DNA from 4 places in the Paenibacillus sp. FSL R7-0216 genome. Region 1 is predicted to be linked to each of the others. Evidence: predicted binding sites of a transcription regulator. Region 1 holds the regulator's gene; each other region holds the start of a gene.
The links. Region 1 encodes Rex, which represses fermentation and respiration genes when NADH is low (regulators of the CRP and FNR family bind a similar motif). Its sites were predicted from a motif close to TTGTGAAATATTTCACAA; they were not measured.

Region 1 (4,391 bases):
TTTGACGACCTGTTTGCCATTCACCCAAACGTGCTCCACGTCTTTTGGTCCAGCAGAATACACGGTGTGCGAGATGAAATCCGTTCGCGGCAGAAAATGAGCCTGCTCCGTGTTCAAGGCGATGAAATCCGCCTTCATGCCAGCCGCAAGCTTCCCGGTGTTCGGCAAGAAGACCGACTTCGCGCCGTACTCCGTCCCCATCTTGAGTGCTTCTAGAGCCGGAATCGCCGTCGGATCCCCGGATACGCCTTTATGAATCAGCGCGGCCAAACGAATCTCCTCCAGCATGTCCAGGTTATTGTTGCTGGCTGCACCGTCAGTACCCAGCGATACCACGACTCCCTTCTTCAGGAGCTCCGGTACTCTGGCAACGCCGCTGGCCAACTTTAAGTTGCTACCCGGATTATGAGAGACGGTAACGCCATGAGAAGCCAAGACCTCGATTTCCTCGTCCGTCAAATGTACGGCATGGGCGAGCAGCGTCGGGCGGGAGAACATGCCCAGCTTCCGTAGGTGCTCTACCGGGCGAACGCCGTAATCGTTCACGTTCTGCTCCACCTCGGCGCGTGTCTCCGACATATGCGTATGCATCGGTAGATCGAGATCGTGGGCGGCTTGTACGAACTTCTCGATGAAAGCCGGCGGACAGGTATATGGCGCATGAGGCGACATCATCGTCGTGATGCGTCCTTCCGCTTTACCGTGCCAATTCTGGGCAAACGCGATCGCTTCTTTAAGCTTCTGATCCTGCTCTTCCGGCGAGCATAGCCCGATCGCTCCGCGCATCAGCACGGCGCGAATGCCGGATTCCTCGACAACCTTGGCGACTTCGTCCATCTGATCGTACATATCCAAGAACGTGGTCGTACCGCCTTTAAGCATTTCCAGTACGGACAGCGCCGTTCCGGCATAAACGTCAGCAGCGGTAAACTTGGCTTCCATCGGCCACATTTTCTCCTGCAGCCAGGTTTGCAGTACCATGTCATCCCCATAACCGCGCAACAGCGACATCGCCGCATGACCATGGGTATTAATCAGTCCCGGCAAAAATAACAAGCCTTTGCCGTCAAACGTTTCGGCGCCTTCCACGCCTTCCGGGCGCTCTTCTCCGATATAGGTGATCGAATCGCCTTCAACAAGCATATATCCATGAATCACGGGGCGATTGGTCTCCAGTACGGCAAACGTCCCGTTCTTAATTAACCATTTACGACTCATACGTTGGCTTGTTCCTTTCCATCCTCCAGATAATATGCCAAGCTAAGCAGGTCTGTAGTGAAATCGGCCGCATGAATCCGCACTTCCGACGGCACCTTGAGAATCGTTGGCGCGAAGTTCAAGATGGCTCCGATCCCGGCCGCAACCAGCTCGTCTGCCACGCGCTGGGCTTCTGTGTCAGGTACCGTTATGATCCCAATACGGATATTATTCGCTCGTACCGTAGCTACCAGCTCCTCAATCGGTTGAATCGTGATGTTGTTGATTTGGGTACCGATCTTTGCTGGCGATGCGTCGAACACGGCGACGATTTTCATATTATCCTTCAAATAAGCATTATAATTCGAAAGGGCTTGCCCTAGATTACCGGCACCGACTAACGCCACGTTAATTTGCTGGTCCAAGTTGAGAATCTGTTGAATCTTCTCGATTAGGTAAGCCACGTCATAGCCGATCCCCTTCCGACCAAAATCGCCGAAATACGCTAAATCCTTGCGGATTTGCGCGGGATTCAGATCCAACTTCTGGCCCAGCTCCTGCGAGGAGACCGTGGGGACCTCCCTGCGGCTGAGTTCGTTCAAGAAACGCAGGTAAACCGGCAGTCTGCGGACGACGGCGTCCGAAATTTTTTCTGACTTCATGCTTCGTTTCCCCCTATTCTTCAATGCGATCAATAAAGCGGTTTAGGCTTCGGGATTCAACCATTCCGAGATGCGAGGTACCATTTGATTCATCGGCATATGCTCCATCTTCGGTCCGGGCAAAGAGTATAAAAAATACTTCCCATAGTAAGACTCCAGGATACGGGTATCATAAACGATTACGATGCCACGATCCTGCGAGGAACGGACGAGTCGCCCGAATCCTTGCTTGAAGCGGATAACCGCCTGCGGGACGGATAACTTCATAAATGGGTTTTTCTTCTCCCGCTGCAGTCGCTCACTCTTGGCTTCCACCAGCGGATGGTTCGGCGGTTGAAAAGGCAGCCGCACGATCGCTAAACTTGTCAGCGCCTCGCCGGGGATATCTACCCCTTCCCAGAAACTGCTCGTCCCCAGCAATACCGATGCATTTTGACCCTGGAAGCGCCGAGTCAGCTTGGTACGGCTACCGCTGTCCATCCCTTGCCCGATGACGGTGATCCCCTGCGCCGAGAGCAACTCTTTCAGCGGGTCATACACCTGTCTCAGCATCCGGTAGGACGTAAACAGCACCAGCATGCGGCCTTGAGTAGCCACCGCGGAATCTGCCAACGACTGCACCAACGTGTTAATGAAGTGATCATCTCCCACGCTGCCCTTTACGCTCGGAAAATCACGCGGAATGACTAAGAGTGCCTGGTCCCGGTAATTAAACGGAGATGGCAACATCGACGTAATCAACCGTTCCTCTTCCGCCGCCTCCGTCAGACCCAACTGCTCGATCATATATTGAAACGACTTATCGACTGACAATGTCGCGGAAGTCATAACGACGCTTTTTTTCCGATCGAAGAAAAATTCCTTCAACTGGGCGCTAACGTCAATCGGCACCGCGTACATTTGCAGCGAGCGGCTGCGGTAATTCCCGTTGGCTTCCATCCAATAAACTGTGTCTTCGCTTTCCAGCTTCATGAAGAACCGCAGTGATTCCCGTTCTCCAGCTAAATCCTTAAACAAGCCGCTGATATCGGTAAGCAGGCTTTCCGCAGCATAATCATCCTGCTCCTCCCGAATCTCGGACAGGAGACGATCCCCTTTTCGAAGCACGTCGCCCAGACCCACGTAAATCTGGTTTTCGAGCGCGGTCAGTGTCTCCCAATCCTTCGGCTTTCGGGTCGGCAGCAGCCGATATACGAATTGCCCCGGATCGCCGGGGGCCGCATCGCTGCGATCCGGCATCAAGCTGAACAGCAGCTCGCTGAGCTTGTCCCAGCTCTCTTTCACATCCACCAACACTGGGTAGATGCCATCGATCACTGCGCACCATTCCGCAGCTTTCTCCGCGGACGACGCATCTATCGAGCTCCGAAGATTAGCCAGCTGCCCTGTCTTGCTGTCTTTAAACAACCGGGTCAGCGTATGGACCACCGTAAAGTATTTCATATGAATGCCAAGATGCTTGCCGGCCACATCTTCCAAATGATGCGCCTCATCGATGACCAGCCGCTCATAGCCTGGTAGCAGCTGGTGCCCGGCCTGAATGTCCGTAAACAATTTAGAGTGGTTCGTGATGACCACGTCAGCTACTCCGGCTTCGTGTTTGGCACGATGATAGAAGCATTTGCGGAACCAGGGGCAGGATCGGCCTAAGCAGGATTCCGATTCACTGGCTACCGTCTCCCAGAAGTCGCCGCCGCGGTTTCCGAGATTCAACTCTTCATCGTCGCCGTTTTCCGTTTGTGTCAGCCACACAACCATTTGCGCGGCCGTCATCACCTCTTCTTTAGGTGTTGCGAAGTCTTTTCTATTCATTTTATGTTCAAATTTGCGCAAGCACAAATAATGCTGCCTTCCTTTAAATACGGCTGCGCGGAAAGGAAAAGGCACGACTTCCGTCAATAGCGGCACGTCGCGCTCCCGCAGCTGCTCCTGCAGGTTGATGGTATGAGTGCTGACCATTACCTTCTCTTCATTCTTTACACTGTGGTAAATGGCCGGCAGGAGATATCCCAAGGATTTACCGGTCCCCGTTCCGGCTTCGACCAGCAGATGCTTGTCTTCCTCGAAAGCCCGCATGACCTCATTCAGCATCATGTTCTGGGCTTCTCGCTCCTCATACTGCGGCAAACGCTCTCGCAGCCGTTCCCGAACCTGTTCCATGAACTGCTCGAACGTCACATCCGCCAGCGGATTTCGATCCGAACTGTCCCTTGGCGCTTGGATGTCCAGCCAATCCTCCACCTGCAGGGCGAATTGACGATAGTACACGAAACCATCTTCGCTTGGCACCGCCTCGCGTTCCTTCTCCTGCGTCATCGCATCGAAAAACCAGCCCAAATCGCTGTCCTCGCCTGCAAACAGATCGGCCAGACGCTGCAAAGTCAACAGCGGCAACTGCGCGCATTCCTCCAGACATTTCAGGAAAATGAGCGCCGTCGCCAGCGCATCGCTGTCCGCCTGATGCGGCCGATCATGCTCCACTTCAAACTCCGCCGCCACCAGCCCGAGCTGATAGGAAGTAAGCGAAGGAAA
Region 2 (4,391 bases), 1.7 Mb from region 1:
GTGATCACCGACAAAGGCGCGTACGCCGCCGATCTCGTGATTATGTGCATCGGATTCCGTCCAAACACGGAGCTGTTAAAGGGGCAAGTCGACATGCTGGGCAATGGTGCAATCATCGTAGACGAATACATGCGCACCAGCAAGCCGGACGTATATGCGGCGGGAGACAGCTGTGCGGTATTTTATAATCCGACCGGCAAGCATGCGTATATCCCGTTGGCCACGAACGCCGTTCGCATGGGTACGCTGGTGGCTCGAAACCTGGTAACGCCAACCGTGAAGTATATGGGCACTCAGGGCACCTCGGGGATTAAAATCTACGAAGATAATATCGCGGGGACCGGGTTGACGGTAACAGCGGCGAAGGATGCCGGTCTGGAGGCCGAAGCGGTAATGATTACCGATAACTACCGGCCGGAATTCATGCCGACCCACGAACCGGTTATGCTGAAGGTGGTTTACGAGAAGAACACCCGCCGGATCCTCGGGGCGCAAATCATGTCGAAAGTGGACCTGACCCAGTCGATGAATACGATCTCGGTGTGCATCCAAAACGGCATGAAAATGGAGGAACTCGCCTTCGTCGACTTCTTCTTCCAGCCGCATTACAACAAACCTTGGAATTTCCTGAACAGCGCAGGCTTGGGAGCGCTGCCGGAAGTGCCGCAGCGGGAAACCGTTCACGTTTAACGGCAATATTGCAGGCGTAAGAATCCAACTATCCAGCCGGTCAAACGGGGCGTTCGCCTCTTTGGCCGGCTTTTCGTATTGATGTGAAATATTTCACCATATGAAAACGTTATCGTGATCTTTGTTACTTATCCAACATAAATCGGCACGCTACAATAGACACGGATCTACTTATAAAGGAGACTAGAACATGGCTTACTATAAACCTGCGCAAATTGCTGACGTAACCGTAGAAAATGGCATCAAAAAAGCGCATAATCCTTTGTTGACCGTACTTATTCTCGGATTTTTGGGCGGGGCGTTTATAGCGCTCGGTTTTTTGCTCGATATTCGCGTCATCAGCAGCGCTCCGGCAGAGTGGGGTAGTTTCGCAACCTTCATCGGCGCGGCGGTATTCCCTATCGGATTAATTCTCGTACTTTTGGCCGGTGGGGAGCTTTTGACCGGCAACATGATGGCTGTGCCGCTAGCACGGATGGCGGGGCGAATTTCCACAGGGGAAATGTTCAAGAACCTCGTCCTCATTACCTTAAGCAATTTTGTGGGTGCTTTATTCGTCGCATACTTTTTTGGACATGTGGTTGGCTTGACGGCCAGCGGACCTTATCTCGATAAACTGGTTGATATGGCCGGCCACAAGCTGGATGATAGCTTCCTGCAAGCATTTGTGTCTGGCATAGGCTGCAACTGGCTGGTTGCGTTGGCGGTATGGCTCTCTTACGGCGCAGACAACATGAGCGGCAAAATACTCGGCATCTGGTTTCCGACAATGGCCTTCGTTGCCATCGGCTTCCAGCACGTGGTCGCCAACATGTTCCTGATTCCGGCGGCTATTTTTGAGGGCTATTTCTCCTGGGGCGAATATTTAAAGAACTTTGTACCGGTATGGTTGGGCAACTTGACCGGCGGCGCCATCTTCGTGGGAGCGGCATATTGGACTGCTTATTTGAAGGATAAAGGGCAAACGGCTGCTCCGGCTGCCGAGCATGCAACAACACCTTCGTCCGCAACGGTAAGCAAAACCATATAACAGAATAAGCAATCAACAGGCTTTATTAACTGCTTCTCCATTTGGAGGAGCAGTTTTTTTGCTATAGGGGAGAGTATTGGATCATGGTTGGGTGGCAGCCAGGCCAGTACATGTTGTATCGGCCCTTTGCACGATTATCCCGTTGAATCAGTTGACAAAGAATGAGATCAGACGCGCTTGGGGAGCCAATTAGGTGTTGCAAAGAAGCAGATCGATAGGGCAGCATTAGGTAAAAAAGCAGATAGCTAGAGCAGAAAACAGGAAGAGCAGCAGACAGAAAGAGCAGCAGGAAGTAGAGCAGTAGACAGTAGAGCAGTAGACAGTAGAGCAGTAGACAGGAAGAGCAGCAGACGGAATAAGAAGCGGGTAGATAGTGGAGCTAATGGTTAGGGTAGCCAATTGGATTAGATAGATTGTGTAGCTGATGGGTAGAGTCATAGATTGGATCAGCTAGATGATGACAAAAAGGCAGAAGCCGATTGGCCTAAGCCCCTTGGTTCAGGCACCTCATCAGGCGGCGGTCGCCAAAGGCAACTTCGGTTGGCGTGCGATTAGTTGGTAGTAAGAAATGGCTTGAGTCGCCACACACATACTCAGCAATTTCTGATGCATCGTCTTCCTTGCCCCAGGCAAGTGCAACCGGCGGCGTACGGTGTATTCGTTCAGATATGCTTGCAGATACTTTGGTCCCAAAGCTACATATGTACTCTTCAGCGACTCCCATGCGTCTCTCACTACTTTCCGCAGGGGCGAATACAGCTGAAAGGCCAGAGGAAACGAATGAACCGTGGATGTATCGACATCCACATGTTCGTTGATGAAAGCGGAGAGCTCGTGGCGGGTTGCCCGGTTACCCGTTCCACGTTTATTGGGTAACAGGTGAATTTTGATCTGTTCCAGTTCGCCTGACTCCATCAGCGTACAGCCAGCTACGACTGCCGAAGCAAACGGATGTGGATACTGACAACGGGACGGATTGGCCCCATATTGATCGGAGTTGACCTTTACGTCTCCGCTCAACCGTTCACGGGCATCAAATTCGCCAACAGCATGGCGTATTTTGTGCAGCATCAACCAAGCGGTTTTGTAGGTGACCCGGATCTCCTGGTGCAGCCGCATTGCGGAGATACCATCAGGAAGCAGAAACAACTCTATCGCCTGGAACCACTTCAACAAGGGCAGATGCGTTCCCTCAAAAAGGGTCCCAACCAAAGGCGACGTTTGATGCCCACAGATGTCACATTCAAATAAAGGAATACGACGGGAGGTTAGGTGGCTGCACCCGGTATGAGCGCATCGAGGGCAGACAAAGCCGGTTGGCCACTTCGCAGCGACCAGCGCATCCATGCAATCTTGCTCGCTCGTATAGTGTTTATTGAATAGGTGATGAATCGAATCCGTAATAACCTCCATATTCCCATGCCTCTCTCAATGAGAGTGTATGTTCGTTTGATTCCATTATATACCAAACATATGTTCTGTGCAAGCTTGTTTTTTTACCCTAAAAAAATGATATTAATTAGCAATCGGCTAAGCCCAGACTCTATCTGAACGAAAGGGATAATCATGAAAAGGAGTGTAAAGGACAGGGCATGAGACACGAGTCACATGGTACGAGACACTAGACACATGGCACGATATGCAGGGCTCAGGACACGAGTTACGAGACACGAGACACGTGACACAGGACACAGGACACGGGACACGGGACACGGGACACGGGACACTGCAACAAGTCACGAATACACAGTGAAAGCAATCCTGAGGCCCATTGGCACGGCTGTCGACCCGTCCGTCCATCGCTTCGTCTTCTACCTACCGCTCGAAAGCAAATTGCAACCGGGGGTTTACGCCGGGGGGCGTTTTTCCTTACAATAGGCTACAGGATAGGAGGGGTGGAACATGATCCATGAACCAAACGGGGTGTTTCCCGCGGTGTGCCCGCTGGATTGTCCCGATACGTGCAGCTTGCTGCTCCATAAAGAGAACGGAAAAATCGTTAAGGTGACCGGCAACCCCGATCACCCGATAACGCAAGGCGCTATCTGCAACAAGGTTCGCAATATGGCGGAACGGGTCTACCATCCCGAGCGGGTGCTGTACCCCTTGAAGCGGGTCGGAGCTAAAGGTGAAGGGAAATTTGAACGCATCACATGGGAGGAAGCGGTCCAGGAGATCGCTAAACGCTACAAGGGGCTGATCCTTGAGCACGGACCGGAGTCGATCCTGCCGTACAGTTTTTACGGTAACATGGGGATCCTGAGTGTCGACGGCATGGACCGGCGGTTCTTCAACCGTTTAGGCGCTACTCAGCTACAGCAAGGCATATGCAACTCCGCAGGCAACGCGGGGTGGAGATATACGATGGGGTTTGGCGGCGGGACGAGCCCGGAAGAGACGGTCAAGGCGAAGTTGATTATCGTGTGGGGCGGCAACCTCGTCAGCACGAACATGCACCAAATCACCCTGATCGAAAAAGCCCGCAAGCAAGGCGCGCAGCTTGTGGTGATCGACGTGCATCGGAACCGGACGGGACAGCGGGCGGACTGGTTTATTCCGCTCCATCCCGGCACGGACGGGGCATTGGCGCTTGGGATGATGCATGTGCTGTTCGAGCGTGACCTGGTAGATGACGCGTTCCTAGAACGCTACACGCATGGCCATGCCGAGC
Region 3 (4,391 bases), 190 kb from region 1:
TACCGATGGCGAGGGCCGTACGAGCATTCCGCGCGTTTGGGCAGCAGGAACGGTTGCTGGGGTTAGCGTGCATACGATCATCACCGCCGGTGACGGTGCGAAGGTTGCAATCGAGCTGATCAGTGAGCTGAATGGCGAGCGTTACGTTGATCACGACGTACTTAAGTAATAAATAAGAACATACGACAGGCCTCCTGAGACAGGGGGCCTTTTTATTTTATAAGGCAATCAGGTTTATGGCGAAGTGAGCGCAATCACCAAGCAGGTGTACCTCGTGAAGTATGGTGAAGAGGTAAGCTTGACTTCATTATTTCAGGAGGTTTTAGAAATGAATATCAATCCAATAGAATTTCAAATGACCGATAAAGTTCGAGATATCGTGCTGCGGTTTCCCAAAGCTGCGGATTATTTCCGGCAACGGAAAATCGACTTTTGCTGCGGGGGAAACCGTCCAATTACCGAGTCAGCGGAAGAAAGCGGCGTTCCGGTAGAGCTGTTGCTGGAGGACTTGAACCGTATGTTAGCTGAGCATCCGCATACAGGAGGAGAAGAAGGCTGGCTTCAAGCGTCATCTGCGGACCTGGTTGAACATATCGTAGGCAAACATCACCGTTATTTACGGGAGGAGCTCCCGGAAATTCAAAAATACGTGACGAAGGTCTCGCGCGTTCACGGTGAAATAGATCCTCACCTGCTGGAGGTGGCCCGATTGTTCGGCGAGTTGCGGCGTGAGCTGTTGGCGCACAGTGACAAAGAGGAGGCCGAGGTATTTCCGAAGATGCTCAACTGGGATGCAGGCCGCGAACCGGAAGTGCTCGAAAAACTGCAGGGCGCGATTGCCGATTTGGAATCGGAGCATGACGGTGCAGGGAATATCTTGAAACAGCTGCGCGAGCTCACCGGGGATTTTCAACCGCCGGCTCATGCCTGCACGACGTACCGTCTGACTTACGCGCGCCTGGAGGAGTTGGAGGGAATGACCTTTACGCATGTACATCTTGAAAATAACGTGTTATTCCCGCGATACACAGAATAAGTGGCCTTTCGCTTCCGCGAGCCGCCGTTTGTATAAAATTTGAGAACCTGCGCCTTGTCCGGTATCCTTAAGATAAGGAATATTCTATTGCCCGGGTTGGGACAATGATACGAGAAGGGCAGGGGGCGGCAATGCACAAGAGATGGCGATGGCTTGTTGGATGGATGGCAGGAATAGCAATAATCGTGACGGCTTGCGCCCAAGGCCAAATTACGGATCAACCGGCACCGGCGGAAGCACAGAGAGCCGACAAAGAACAACCCCACGACATCACGTTGACGATCGACGGGGGTACCTTTATCCCCGATGTGACGCGCAGCCTGCATTACGATTATATGGCTGGGCTAACGGCACGTCATGCGCTGGAGAGCAGTGGGATCGTGAGGTTCACGGAGGATCAATCGGCAATCCAATCGGTTGGGGAAGTGTCGCTGGATTCTACCCTGGAGTGGGGAACGCAGTTGAATGACAAAGAGCTGGATCCCAGCGACTGGGATCATGAGTTGAAGATTGGCGACAAGCTGCTCGTCTATGTCAAGACGGTCGATAGCTTTGAAGCGATCCCGCAGCAGGCGTCCTTGCTATTGATTATCGATGGGGGCAGTCCGAAGAAGAAGTATTACGTCAATAAATACGACGATAACACGACGGTCAGGGATCTTCTGAAACGCAGCGGCATCGTTCAGTTTAGTCCCACCAACAAATCCATCGTATCGGTCGGCGGGTATACTCCCCAAGAGAACGAACATTGGATCCTGAAGGTGAACGGAAAGAAGCTGCTGGATACGGGGCTGGATATGAGATTAAAGCCACAGGACAATGTGGAAATTGTCTTAAAGCAGAAATAGATGTAGGTACTCGACAAAACTTATGGAATCCGCAGTCCTGGTCATAACCGGGGTTGCGGATTTTTTCAATAGGTTCATGAAAATAGTTATGACAAAAGTTTGTGTATTCTTTCACAATTAATGTGAATGCAATCACAAGGTATCTGCAATTTTAAATTTATACTAAGAGCATCACTTAAAAATTGAACTATCGTAAAGACACTAGAGATCTAGGTATTTATAGGAGGAGGCATTACGAATATGGGAACGGACAGAGAGAAACTGGTCGTGATCGGGAACGGAATGGCCGGCATCAGCGCCGTGGAACAAATCCTGAAGTTGACTACGAAATTTGACATTACGGTCTTCGGAAGCGAGCCGCATCCGAACTATAACCGGATCATGCTGTCGTATGTGCTGGAAGGCAGCAAAACGATGGATGACATCGTATTGAATGATTTGAATTGGTATAAAGAACATGGGATTACGCTGCATATGGGGACCACGGTCGAGCGGATCGATGCGGAGGCCAAAGAGGTTGTGGCCGATAACGGGCAACGCGTTCCGTACGATAAAGTGTTGATTGCTACCGGCTCGACTTCGTTTATTCTGCCAATTCCGGGCAGTGATAAGGAGGGAGTCGTTGGATTCCGCGATATCGCAGACTGTGAGCAAATGCTGCAAGCGGTCAACACCTATAAGACGGCGGCCGTGATCGGCGGCGGCTTGCTCGGTTTGGAAGCGGCCAAGGGGCTAGTGCAGCTTGGCATGGACGTGACGGTCGTGCATTTGATGGAAGATTTGATGGAACGCCAGTTGGACCATCAAGCGGCAGGCATGCTGCAAGCGGAATTGGAACGTCAGGGCATCAAGTTCAAGATGGGCGCACAAACGACGGAGTTGCTAGGGGATAACCGGGTACGCGGGCTGCGGTTCGCGGACGGCACGGAGCTTCCGGCGGAATTCGTTGTTATGGCGGTAGGGATCAAACCAAATGTCGCCGTTGCCAAGGCCAGCGGAATGGAAGTGAATCGCGGGATCGTGGTCAACGACTACATGCAAACCTCGCTGGAGGGAGTCTATTCGGTTGGTGAGTGCACCGAGCACCGCGGAATCTGTTACGGTCTGGTCGCACCGCTGTTCGAGCAGGGGAACGTGATGGCCAAGCATATCAGCGGCGTAGACACTCCACCTTATGAAGGTTCGGTCGTATCGACCAAGCTGAAAATTTCCGGCGTAGATGTCTTCTCGACCGGCGAATTCATCGACGGGCCGGAACATACGGTCATCGCGAACAAGGACGATTGGAAACGTACGTATAAGAAAATCTTGCTGAAGGATGGCAAGCTGGTAGGTGCGGTGCTGTTCGGCGATATCACGGATTCGGCCGAACTGCAGAAGCTGATCAAGCAAGGCGCAGAAATGACCGACGAATTGTACGAGTCGCTGATGGGCGGAGGCTGCTGCGGCGGCGGAGCCAAGAAGAAGGCCTCGGTCGAAACGATGAGCGACGAGGAAATCGTCTGCGGCTGCAACGGGGTTACCAAGGGTACGATCGTGGATTGTGTTGTTAATCAAGGTATGACGACGGTGGACGAGATTAAGGCATGCACCGGGGCGACCCGTTCTTGCGGCGGGTGTAAACCGGTCGTGGAGCAAATCTTGCAATATGTACTTGGAGACGGCTTCACGCAAACGGCGAAGCAGGGGATTTGCGGCTGTACGACGCTGAGCCGCGATGAGATCGTTGCGGAAATTAAGGAGAAAGGGCTGCAGACCACCAAAGAGGTTATGAACGTACTCGGATGGTCGCAACCGGAAGGCTGCTCGAAATGCCGGCCCGCCATCAACTACTACCTGGGCATGATTTACCCGGATACGCACGAGGATGAGAAGGCTTCGCGTTTCGTCAACGAACGGATGAACGCCAACATCCAGAAGGACGGCACTTACACAGTGGTACCACGGATGTACGGCGGCGTAACAACCCCGGAAGACCTGAAGAAAATCGCCGACGTGTCCTTGAAATACGATGTCAAAGTGGTGAAGGTCACGGGCGGACAACGGCTCGACTTGATCGGGGTGAAGAAAGAAGATCTGCCGAAAGTTTGGGAAGAGCTGGATATGCCGTCGGGGTATGCTTATGCCAAATCGCTGCGTACGGTCAAAACATGCGTTGGTTCGCAATTCTGCCGCTTCGGGACTCAGGACTCGATGGGTATGGGCGCGCTGCTGGAGCGTAAATTCGAACGGCTTGATTTCCCGGCCAAATTCAAAATGGCGGTTAACGGCTGCCCGCGGAACTGCGCCGAATCGTGCACGAAGGACATCGGTATCGTCGGTAATGATGGCGGTTGGGAAATCTTTATCGGCGGCAATGGCGGGATCAAGGCGCGCTTGGCGGATTCGCTATGCAAGGTAAAAACCGATGAGGAACTGATCGAGCTGTGCGGTGCAATCATGCAATATTACCGTGAAACCGGCAACTACTTGGAGAGAACGTCGGAGTGGGTGGAACGGATGGGGCT
Region 4 (4,391 bases), 2.4 Mb from region 1:
ATTTACGTGTCCATACGTGCAAAAAGGCCATTCTCTATCCATCACCACGCTGACCGCGCCATGACTGAAAACGCCTTCGCAAGTAGTTTACTCCTACGTACCAACTATAAGCGAACCCTTCGGTTCGGTCAAGAGAAGGGGGAAACGGCAATCCCAGTAACGATAAGGGATTTTGCGTAAATGACGTAGATCACAGACAGGTGGATGCGACCCCAAAACCCACTAATTCCCTTTGACCTCGTCACCTCAACAATGCCCATAAAAAAACCGGCATTCGCAATACGAATGCCGGGGGTATGTCGCGTGCCGTGCGAATTTAGGATAAAATCCGTTTTTGCCCTTCCAACTCACGAATGGGAGCGATATTCTGCGTGAATTCGAGCGTTCCCAAATAACGGCCATCTTCGCTGCGAACGGCAAAATAGCGGATGTAAACGAATTTGTCCTTGATCGGAATCCAGAAATCCTCGGCATCCTTCCGCCCTGCTTTGAAATCCTCCAACAATTGGTTGACGACATGGACGCTTTGCGGCGGATGGCAATTTTGCACGGTTCGACCAATGACCGCCTTCGTCCGGGCAAATATCCGTTCCTTACCGTGAGAGAAATAACGGACGACATCGTTCTCGTCAATAAACGTCAAATCGACCGGGAGATGGTTCATCACCGCCTCCAGCTGCTCCATCGACAGAATGCCGGTTTCGAATTTGACGAAGCCCTGCGGGACTGCCGTCCCCTCTGGGGCGGTTCCCCCGGCTTCGGCCGCAGTTCCTCCCGATTCGCTGTCTGAAGGCTGAAGCGGCACACGCTCCGGAATCCATTCGTGCTCCGGTGCCGTCAAGCAGAAGCCAATTTGTTCGCTTTCCCTGGCGATGCTGACCCATTCGTCTTCCGTTAACTTCTCAAGGGCCATCGGCAGCAAAATATTCTCTTCTTTAAAGATCATTTCGTTGACTTCCTTAATGATCCGTTCGAGATCCAGGAGGATCGTCTCCTGATCTGCGCTGCCGTTCGCCAGCTTGCCCTTTGTTTCCTTAATCATCATGCGAATTCCGTCATCAATTCCCCACATCACCTTCGTCGGTCCGTAGACGCCGTACTTCTCCAAATACGGGAACAGCAGGTTTTCTTTGCGGCTGTAGTGCTTATCCAGGTCCAGAAGCAGGCTTAAATCCTCCAACAGCTTGAATACCAGCTCCTCGCCGGCTTCCTTCCGGTACTTGTCGAGATGTAGCCGCAGCTTGAAATTGACCAGTCGCTCGATCTCACGGTTTTCCTGCTTAAAGGTGTGCACCGGATGGCCTGGCTGTTCCTCCGGCTTGGACGAGCGGTGAATATCTTCAATCGAGCCCTTAAATATCGCCGTATGGACCGAGCACAACCGCTGTACCTCCTCAACGGGGATGCCTTCCTCTTCCATCAGCGCATGCTCCATCGCGGAGATTTCCGAGACGGTCACGTCGCCGACCGCCGCTTCAAACCGCGCCTTTACTTCGTCTACGCTCTTGCCCTGATGCAGCTCTTTAATGATTTCTTTCAGCAGTTGCTGACGCCGGTTCAGTTCCGGAGCGCCAAACTCCCGATTATTGATCAATTCACTCATGGTCCAGTCCCTCCTTATAGGGTTTAACTTCTGTCTCTTCCGACTCTCTCGCTGATAACCATTCTCAAGAACAAGGTAGCACAGGGAAAATTGCCGGCTTGTGATTGCAATCACAAATATTCCGAGCGAATCATGGTTCCTCCCGTTTCTTTTTTCTCCGTCTTTTGCCAAAATAGAAGGAGGAGGAATGCCATCATGCCTATAACAAATTTGCTATATATTGAAGACGATCTCGAAATCGGCGAATGGGTCAGCACAAATTTGCAGGAGCGCGGTTACGCCGTTACCTGGCTGAAGAGCGGGGAACATGCCGTGGAGAAGGCTGCCGAGTGCCAGCTGGTCATTCTCGATGTGATGCTTCCTGGCTTGGACGGCTTCACCATAGGAGGACGTTTAAAGCAGCAGTACCCTGAGCTTCCGGTGCTGATGCTGTCGGCCCGAACCTCAATCGACGACAAGCTGCAGGGGCTCAAATTCGCCGACGATTATTTGACGAAGCCGTTCCACCCCGACGAGCTGGCGGCCCGGATCGAGGTGCTGCTGCGCCGCAGCGGGGGTTCCGCCGACCCGGAGCCGCTGCGCCTTAAACATTTGCTTGTGTATGAAAAAGAAAATCGGATCATCGATCAGAACACCGGCGAAGAAATCGTGTTGACCGGTAAACAGTTTCATATTTTTGCCTACCTGCTGCGCCATCTCGGGCAAATCCTGACCAAAGAGCAGATCTACGAAGCGGTATGGAATGAACCCTATCTGGACGGGGACAAAACCTTGATGGTCCATATCCGCCACCTGCGCGAGAAGCTGGAACGCGATCCCGCGAATCCCGAAGTCATTGAGACGATTCGCGGGATCGGGTATCGGGTGAGAGCATGAGATTCCGTCCGGTTCGCAAGTTCCGCAAATCGCTGCTCACGAGATACGTGTTGATCCTGGTAATCGCTTTTGTCTTCATCCCCGTTCTTATTCCGGTTAGTTTTTTCGCGTCTTGGAGTATCAATTTGCTGATGAATCCGGGACATTTATGGCAACAAACCAAACGCCCCTACGGGACGGGTATGGACATCGAGACCACTTGGCACCAGGCTGCCGCCGGGCTGAAAGGAGCTTCTGTCGAAACCATCGACGGGAAACTCAAGGAGCTGAAGAAGCGTTATCCCGACGCCGCGCTGTATTGGGTCGACACAGCCGGACAAACCCGTCTGCAGCTGCCGGAACAGGGAACGGTGCCGAAGCAGTGGTCCCTGGAAGACACCATCGCCTTCATGAAGCAACGCGTGGACGCCGACCCTTTTACGGTCGTCGCTTTCATTGGCGGGAACGAACGGGCCAAGCAGGGCTTCATGGTACTGGAGCTCCCGCGTAAATTTATGGTGATCCAAGATGTGGACCGGCAAAGCGACAGCCGTTTCTACGGCGTTTTTTTAGCGATTCTACTGGGGGCGTTCGTGCTGCTGTCCTATCTGTTCTTCAGCGATATTCGCAAACGGCTGCTGCGACTGGAGGCCGGCATGACCCGTCCGGGCCCCGATGGGCTTCCCTCTCTTATCCATGAAGGGCGACCGGACGAAATCGGCCGGTTGGAGCAAGCTTTTAACCACATGGTATTCGAACTGAAGGACAGCCGCCAGCGCGAAAGCGAGGAAGAAGAACTGCGCAAGAGCCTGATCAGCCATTTATCGCATGACCTGCGTACGCCGCTGACTGTGCTGGGGAGCCATTTGTATTCGCTCCGCCAAGAGTCATTAAGTGATCAGGGCCGGCAATCGCTGACTTTGATGGAGACCAAAATCAGCGATTTGTCCGGCCTGATGGACCATCTATTATCGTATAACCTGCTCTCCAGCGGGCGTTATGCCATGTCCTTGGAGCGGCTTGATGTTATGCGGCTGGTAAGGGAGAGTGCCGCCGCCTGGTATCCCGTTTGGGAGAAGGCCGGGATCACGGCCGATGTCGAGTTGCCGGAGCAGCCGCTCTACTGGAACATTGATGCCCAGGGCTTCCGCCGCGTGCTGGATAACCTGTTCCAGAACCTCGTACGGCATGCGGGTTCCGGACGTTATGCGGGGATTACAGTAGAGCCTCGTGGCGATGCTATAGCCCTCGTGATCGGGGACCGCGGCCCTGGGATGGAGTCCGCTTCAGCCGCTGTAGGAGCTGGGCTAGGCCTGCAGATCGTCGATCTGCTGCTGCGGGAAATGGGGCTTACCCGGGACACGGTATCCACGGATGAGGGAACGAAGATATATATTTATCCGTCCATAAAATTAAACGAATCTTAAACTTCCTCTGTCTATGTCTTTAAACTCCGGACGATATGATCATTTCCGAGGTGATAGATCGTGAATGAAATGATCATTCAAACAGAAGGCTTAACGAAAAAATACCGTGGCCGCGCCGCGGTAGACCATTTAAACCTGGAGATCGCCAAAGGAGACATCTACGGGTTCCTGGGGCCTAATGGCGCTGGGAAAACAACGACGATCCGCATGCTGCTTGGCTTAATTCAGCCGACCTCTGGTTCGATCCACATTTTCGGCCGCGAGCTGCAACGAGACAAGCTGGCCATCCTGCGCCGCATCGGCTCGCTGGTCGAATCCCCGTCTTATTACGGCCATTTGAGCGCGATTGATAATCTGGAGGCAATTCGCCGCATTCTGCAGGTGCCAAAATCGCGGATCGACGAAGTGCTGGAGATCGTCTCGTTAACCAGCGAAGCACGCCGGCCTGTGAAGGGCTTCTCCCTCGGGATGAAGCAACGTCTTGGCATCGCGGCATCGTTGCTCGG

Region 2: MKZ15_RS21655 (formate/nitrite transporter family protein) is a predicted target of Rex. The motif match lies at 772-789, and genes of this name have one in related genera.
Region 3: nirB (nitrite reductase large subunit NirB) is a predicted target of Rex. The motif match lies at 1,984-2,001, and genes of this name have one in related genera.
Region 4: MKZ15_RS00965 (DUF438 domain-containing protein) is a predicted target of Rex. The motif match lies at 1,702-1,719, and genes of this name have one in related genera.

What each region holds. Positions count from the first base shown of each region.
Region 1 covers NZ_CP150222.1:3,019,936-3,024,326, forward strand. The annotation lists gene MKZ15_RS13665 (amidohydrolase) at 1-1,218, opposite strand, end outside; gene MKZ15_RS13670 (redox-sensing transcriptional repressor Rex) at 1,215-1,883, opposite strand; gene dinG (ATP-dependent DNA helicase DinG) at 1,902-4,391, opposite strand, start outside.
Region 2 covers NZ_CP150222.1:4,703,756-4,708,146, reverse strand. The annotation lists gene MKZ15_RS21660 (FAD-dependent oxidoreductase) at 1-690, shown strand, start outside; gene MKZ15_RS21655 (formate/nitrite transporter family protein) at 881-1,720, shown strand; gene MKZ15_RS21650 (hypothetical protein) at 2,231-2,896, opposite strand; partial or broken gene MKZ15_RS21645 (transposase) at 2,954-3,133, opposite strand; gene MKZ15_RS21640 (molybdopterin oxidoreductase family protein) at 3,623-4,391, shown strand, end outside.
Region 3 covers NZ_CP150222.1:3,206,013-3,210,403, reverse strand. The annotation lists gene MKZ15_RS14635 (FAD-dependent oxidoreductase) at 1-169, shown strand, start outside; gene ric (iron-sulfur cluster repair di-iron protein) at 329-1,036, shown strand; gene MKZ15_RS14625 (hypothetical protein) at 1,168-1,884, shown strand; gene nirB (nitrite reductase large subunit NirB) at 2,125-4,391, shown strand, end outside.
Region 4 covers NZ_CP150222.1:194,885-199,275, reverse strand. The annotation lists gene MKZ15_RS00965 (DUF438 domain-containing protein) at 317-1,603, opposite strand; gene MKZ15_RS00960 (response regulator transcription factor) at 1,799-2,479, shown strand; gene MKZ15_RS00955 (HAMP domain-containing sensor histidine kinase) at 2,476-3,885, shown strand; gene MKZ15_RS00950 (ABC transporter ATP-binding protein) at 3,946-4,391, shown strand, end outside.